Regions from separate parts of the Shewanella halotolerans genome, predicted to be linked through region 3. Evidence: predicted binding sites of a transcription regulator. Region 3 holds the regulator's gene; each other region holds the start of a gene.
What was found. The regulator LexA, encoded in region 3, represses DNA repair genes until DNA is damaged. The targets are predictions, from matches to a motif close to TACTGTATNNNNATACAGTA.

Region 1 (2,270 bases), 1.6 Mb from region 3:
GGTGCCTCACCCTAGGGGAGCAGCGACGCATCGGCTCCCTGTTTGAGCTCAGGCGCCAGATCCATTTCTACCAGGAGCTGGGGATATTGCCGCCACCTAAGCCACTCCATCGGCGCTCCAGCCCCAAGCATTAGACTTTAGCGTTATAGGGACGCGGCGGGCAAAGTGATACCCTAACGGCGTATTCGGTTTATCACCGCTCGGATCCAAGCCAAGGAAGTCGCCTCCCTATGTTAACCACTCTCTCGCCACTCTTTGTCGTGTTTGGCATCATGGTCACCGGTTTTATCGTGCAAAAGGCGCGGCTACTGCCCGAGGGCAGCGACAACGTCCTCAATCAGTATGTCTATTACATCGCCTTTCCGGCGATCATGATGATAGTGCTGGCCGAGACCCCGATCGAAGAGATCGCCAACTGGGGATTTATTGGCGGCTACAGCCTGGCCATGACACTCATCTATCTGCTAACCGGCCTGCTGTCACTCTGGTTACAGCCCAAGGATAAGCCCCTCGCGGCCATTCGCGCCCTCAACACCACCTTTGGTAACACCTCCTTCATCGGCATTCCGCTGATGATGATGCTGTTTCCCGGCGATCAACTGGCGTTGGCCGCAGCCGCCTTGGCTAGCCTTTTATCGGTAACCATATTTGCCATAGTGCTGGCCCAGCTGGCGCTGTTTCAGGGACAGACAGATAGCGCACTCAAGACAGTATTTTTCGCCCTCATTCAAAACCCCATCATACTGGGAAGCCTGGCCGGGGTAGCGATATCCGCCGCCCATATTGAGCTTTATCGCCCCATCGCCGAGATCATCCGGCAATTTGGCATGACCTCCAGCCCCTGCGCCCTGTTCGCCATCGGCATGGTGCTGTGCAAGGCCAATCAGGGGGGCAGAAACGCCGCCGGCATTCAGTCACGCCTTGCCGAGCTGGCCATGCTTAACCTGAGTAAGCTGCTGCTACAGCCCCTGCTGGCCTATCTGCTACTGGGCGCCTTAGGGGTAAGCGGACAACTGCTACAGATGGGGGTGATTCTGGCCGCCCTGCCCACCGCCGCCAGCGTCTACCTGCTGGCCCACAGATTCAACGTAGGTGCCACCAGTAGCGCCCAGACCATCAGCCTGGGAATAGTGATCAGCTTTGCCACCATTCCGCTGCTGCACCATTGGCTGGATTCGGGCAGCGCAAGCTTGTTTTAACAAATAGGCTTGTTCTAACGAACAGGCTTGTTTTGTCGGACTGCAGAGCCTAAAACTTATTTTCATGGGTAAAAAGCACACAGGTATTTACTGTATAAAAATTCAGTATATACTGTACATGAATACAGTACTTTGTAAAAGGATGTCATCATGCTTTGTCAGCTCAGCATCAATAACTTTGCCATTGTCCGCTTTTTAGAACTCGACTTTAAGTCTGGGATGACCAGCATCACAGGCGAAACCGGCGCGGGGAAGTCGATTGCCATCGATGCCTTAGGCTTATGCCTGGGCAATCGCGCCGATGCCAATACCGTCAGACCGGGCGCCAGCAAGGCCGAAGTCAGTGCCCGCTTCGCCCTCGACGATATCCCGCTGGCCAAACGTTGGTTAGAAGACAATGACCTTGAGCTAGACGACGAATGTATCCTGCGCCGCACCATAGGCAGCGACGGTCGCTCACGCGCCTACATCAACGGTAACCCTGTGCCCCTCAACCAGATGCGCGCCCTAGGCCAGCTGCTTATCGGCATTCACGGCCAACATGCCCACCACGCCATGTTAAAGAGTGAGCATCAACTTACCCTGCTCGACAGCTATGCCAACCACAAGATGTTGCTCGAAGCCTGTAGCGCCAGCTACCAGCGCTTCAAGCTGATCCAAAAGGAGTTGAGCCAGCTACAGCAGTCGCAACATGAGCGCATCGCCCGCAAGCAGCTGCTGCAATATCAGGTCGAAGAGTTGGACGAATTCGCCCTGGGCGAAGAAGAGTTTGACGAGATAGAGGCCGAGCATAAGAAACTGGCCAACGGCACTGCCCTAATCCAGGCCTGCCAGCGCACCCTCTACCTGCTACAGGATAATGAAGAGGGCGCCATAGAATCGCTGCTCAACATGAGTCTGGATCAGGCCCAAGAGCTCGAAGGTTACGATCCCGAGCTTAAAGGGGTGGGTAACATGCTTAACGATGCCCTGATCCAGGTACAGGAGAGTAGCAGTGAGCTGCAACGCTACCTAGATAAACTGGAGCTGGACCCGGATCATTTTGCGGCCCTGGAGCAACGCCTGTCGAAG
Region 2 (2,270 bases), 1.5 Mb from region 3:
CAGCAGCGCCTTAATTAATGCCGCCTCATTGGGCACAAGCGAGAGATACTCAGGCGGCGAGTCACACGCCTCCCCCACCATGATCACCTGCTGATAGGGCTCGCCGCTGGCCGATTGGCCGTACAGCCCGACACTAAAAAGCTCTCCATCCATGGCACATTCGAAATCCAGCGAGACCACAGCCAGCTTAACTTCTCGATTAACATCTAGCTCACTCCGTCTGGCCCTCTCGGCGATGAGCGTGGGCGTGTCTAGTGCTTGGCTTTGCCAGCGGCCGATAAACTCTACGTCCAAGGCGATGTAACGCTCGATGAGATAACGCTGCTCTGCCCTGAGCTCAGACTCATAAAGGGAGATCCCCTTATCCGTGGCAATACGGCTAAGATGACGAAAACTTTGATTATTGGCGAAATAGAGGGCGCTGACCGGCTCATCGTCAAAGGTGGTTAAGTTAAGTGCTTCGCTGCGCACACCACTCTCATGGTTGCCCCCGAGCAGGCTCAATTCATCCTGAGTACGACAAAAACAGATGCGCTCGCCATTGGGCACAATGACCCGAACCGGCCCTTCGGCCGTACTAAGGTAATAATGTAATTCGCTGCCTTGGTGGTGACGGGTTAAGATCCGCCCTTCTACGCTCACCAGCGGGGTGTTTAAATCATGCAAGCCTGGCTATTATCCAATTAATTTCAACATATTAGATGACACGACAACAAATAAGTCGTGAATTCCTTACTTCTACTCTTCTTAGGCTATGTAATCACTGTTATTATGTACAGCATTATTTGCCAGCACTAAGCCTTCATGTTATCTGCCGACGTTAAAACCCAGATCCGAACGATTTACAAAGAGATTGCCGCCGCCCTGCCTAACTTTAGATCGCGCCGGGAACAAAATTATATCGTCGCCGAGATCTCCAAGACACTCGCTGGTGAATATGACAAGCATAGACGCATCATAGTGGTCGAGGCAGGCACAGGCATAGGTAAGTCGCTGGCTTATATCTTAGGTTCGATTCCTCTGGCTTTAGCGAGTAAGAAGAAGGTCTGTATCGCCACCGCCACGGTTGCCCTGCAGGAGCAGCTACTCAACAAGGACTTACCCTTCTTCTCCAAGCTATCAGGGCTTAATTTCACCTTCGGCCTGGTAAAGGGGCGTCAGCGCTATGTCTGTCTCTCTAAGCTTGAGATGCTGATCGGCGGCGATGACGGCACTCAGATGGCCATGTGGCAGACCAAACCTGACCATAGCCAGGTCGAGCTCTTACAAGGCCTGCTGAAAGATTTTCACGAAGGACGCTGGAACGGCGAGCGCGACACACTGTCTCAGCAGCTGCCCGATCACCTTTGGCAGCAGATCGCCTGCGATAAACACAGCTGCCACAGACAACTCGCCAGCCACAGACACTGCCCCTTCCATAAGGCCCGTGAAGATGTAGACACATGGGACGTACTAATTGCCAACCATAGCCTGCTGTTTGCCGATCTCGAACTGGGCGGCGGGGTGATTCTGCCAGATCCGGAAGAACTCTATTATGTGATCGACGAGGCCCATCACCTACCGATAGTGGCCAGAGACTTCTCAAGCGCTCAGGCAACCCTCAGGGGCGCCATCGACTGGCTTGAAAAAGTCGGCAAGACCAGCGCCAAGCTGCAGAACCAGCTCAAGAGCAACAACATCATAGCCCCCGCCCAGGCCATGCTAGATCACATCAACGATCTCACCAGCCTACTAACCAGCGTCGCCCAATATTGCGACGGCCAGGCGTCCAAATTTGATAACCCCGAGCGGCGCATCCGCTTCGAACACGGCAAGCTACCGGCGGCCTTAACCATGCTGGCGGAAAACCTGGCCACGGCGTCGAGCAGTGCGCTCAAGCAATTTAACAAGATGCTGGCACTGCTCAACGAGGCGATTAAGGATGGCGAGCTACCTAAGCATCAATCTGAGCAGCTACTAAGCGAAACCGGCTTCATGTTACAGCGCCTGGAGAATCTGCAGAAGCTGTGGAAGATGATGGCCAAGGAAGACAGCGCCAAGGGCGCGCCCATGGCTCGCTGGGTCGAGCATCTGGTGGGTAAGCAGAGCGACTATCTGTTTAATGTCTCGCCGATCGAGGTGGGTTATATGCTCGAGAACCTCCTATGGGAGAAGGCTGCCGGCGTGGTGCTCTGTAGCGCGACCCTGAGGGCACTGAACAACTTCAACCACTTTACTCATCAGGTGGGACTCTCTATCAACGATGGCAGTCGCTATCTGGCCATGGACAG
Region 3 (2,270 bases):
TAAGGTCGAGGCTCAGCAACTAGTGGAGACAGCCTATGCTAAGGTCTTCGGCACCCTGGAGTGGTATTGCCTGGAATATTGGCAACAGGAGCTGGGTCTGGACATTCTGGCTTTGCACCACACTCTGGTCGACCGGATCCAGCTGCGTCAGGACAGCATGCCCTTTCTCACCGCACTGGCCAGACACAGCAAGCGGCGCATCTTGGTCACCAACGCCCACCCACACAGTCTGGCACTGAAACTCGAGCATACAGAGCTGGCTAACGGACTCGATGAGATGCTCTCGAGTCACGCAACCGGCTATCCCAAGGAACACCCACAATTTTGGCGTCACCTGTTTAGTCAGTTTTCCCTGGATCCCAGCCGTTGCCTGTTTATCGACGACAGCGAGCCCATACTGCAGGCGGCCAAGCAGGCCGGCGTTGGCTACCAGCTGGGGATCAAGAATCCCGACAGCCAGAAGCCTCACAAGCAGTTTGCCGACTTCCCCGCCATCGACGATTACCATCATCTACTGCTCTCACTTGAACAGACGCATCTCGGCTAATCAATCACACTTTAGGCGCTAATCGCTTGATGGGATTGGGAGAAAATCTGGTTAATACTTGCACTGTATAAAATACTGTATATACTGACAGGTACTGTATGGAAAGACAGGATTAATCATGAGACCCTTAACCCCAAGACAAGCCGAGATTTTAGATCTGATAAAACGCAATATAGCCGACACGGGCATGCCGCCTACCCGTGCCGAGATTGCGCGTCGATTAGGCTTTAAGAGCGCCAACGCCGCCGAGGAACACCTCAAGGCCCTGGCCAAGAAAGGCTGCATCGAGATCATGCCCGGCACCTCACGTGGCATCAAGCTGACCCAAGAGGAAGAGCCTGAAGATCTCGGCCTGCCCCTCATAGGTCAGGTGGCCGCAGGTGAGCCTATCCTGGCCCAAGAGCATGTGGAACAACACTATCAGGTTGACCCTAGCATGTTCCGCCCCAGCGCCGACTTTCTGCTGCGCGTCAGGGGTGACAGTATGAAAGATATAGGTATTCTCGAGGGCGACCTACTGGCGGTACATAAGGTCGAACAGGCAAGAAACGGCCAGATAGTCGTGGCCCGCGTGGAAGATGATGTAACGGTTAAACGCTTCGAGAAACGTGGCAGTACCGTCTATCTGCATGCCGAAAATGAAGAGTATTCCCCTATCGTGGTGGACCTCACCACCCAGAGCCTGAGCATCGAAGGCCTGGCCGTCGGCGTTATTCGAAATGGAGACTGGCAATGAACAACCTAATGGGCATGGCGCCACGCCATCCAGGACTGTGGGTCGATCTCGACAGCTCACTAAAGCGCGGCGATGGCAACACTATCTCGACTACGGCAAGTTCGACCCAGGGCAAGCAGGAGCTGCAGGCCCTCACCCCGGAACTGGCTCGACTCAGTCAGCAGGGACAATGGGTGGTGTTAATCAGCCCACCTAATATAGGCTACAAGCAGATGCTGGCCGACGGCGGTGTGCGTATGGATCGCATCCTCTTGGTACACACCAAGGATGAGGTCGAAACCCTGTGGGCGATGGAAAAAGCCCTCACAAGTGGTACATCCAGTGCGGTGATCTGCTGGGCACAAACCCTGGATGCCCGTGACAGTCGTCGCCTACAGATAGTTGCCAAGAATACCCGCGCCCTGGGGGTGGTAATCGAAGATGCGAATGGTCACTTACCTGCCAACCCTTTTCCCCAAGAGGATCTCGGCGGCCAGACCTTGAGTCTGTTCAGTTCGCTGCATTGATATTCCGCGCTTTACCTTTCCATACAGACGCCCCGCCAGGGGCGTTTTTGTGTCTGTTTTGTTTAGAAAAATAAAATAAAAGTGATCTTGATCAATATTTAAACAGCCATTAAGTTAGTAAGAGATATCAACGATTATTTGTTATATCGCACAATTTGGTTGTCGGCTTGAGCGGCGAAAATGAACCTGTACTACCTCGCCTACGGAAGCTGAAATTGGTCTGATATATTCAGCCGTAAGTGCAAGCGTGGTCACCACCAGCAGAACAAGAGATTCACCACCGACGCACTTTGAAGTCATCGTTGCTTTTTTGGGAACTGAAGAGTTTGCATAGAGCCGAGACATACTGTGTGGCTCTTCTTTGTAGTTGCCTTCGCAATTGACAGAGGAGAAGTCTAGTGAAGCAAGTGTTGTGTTGTTTGCTGGCGTTGCTATTTACGCCCACCATACTCGCAGCAGATATGCCCCTGAACATGACATC

Region 1: a site for LexA is predicted at 1,310-1,329, ahead of recN (DNA repair protein RecN). Genes of this name have one in related genera too.
Region 2: a site for LexA is predicted at 762-781, ahead of dinG (ATP-dependent DNA helicase DinG). Genes of this name have one in related genera too.

Annotation. Positions count from the first base shown of each region.
Region 1 is NZ_CP080417.1:3,232,068-3,234,337, forward strand. Features, by position in the region: gene K0H81_RS14065 (hypothetical protein) at 1-134, shown strand, start outside; gene K0H81_RS14070 (AEC family transporter) at 231-1,199, shown strand; gene recN (DNA repair protein RecN) at 1,350-2,270, shown strand, end outside.
Region 2 is NZ_CP080417.1:1,667,421-1,669,690, reverse strand. Features, by position in the region: gene K0H81_RS07235 (DNA polymerase II) at 1-666, opposite strand, end outside; gene dinG (ATP-dependent DNA helicase DinG) at 805-2,270, shown strand, end outside.
Region 3 is NZ_CP080417.1:135,643-137,912, reverse strand. Features, by position in the region: gene yrfG (GMP/IMP nucleotidase) at 1-547, shown strand, start outside; gene lexA (transcriptional repressor LexA) at 666-1,283, shown strand; gene K0H81_RS00625 (cell division inhibitor SulA) at 1,280-1,789, shown strand; gene coxB (cytochrome c oxidase subunit II) at 2,188-2,270, shown strand, end outside.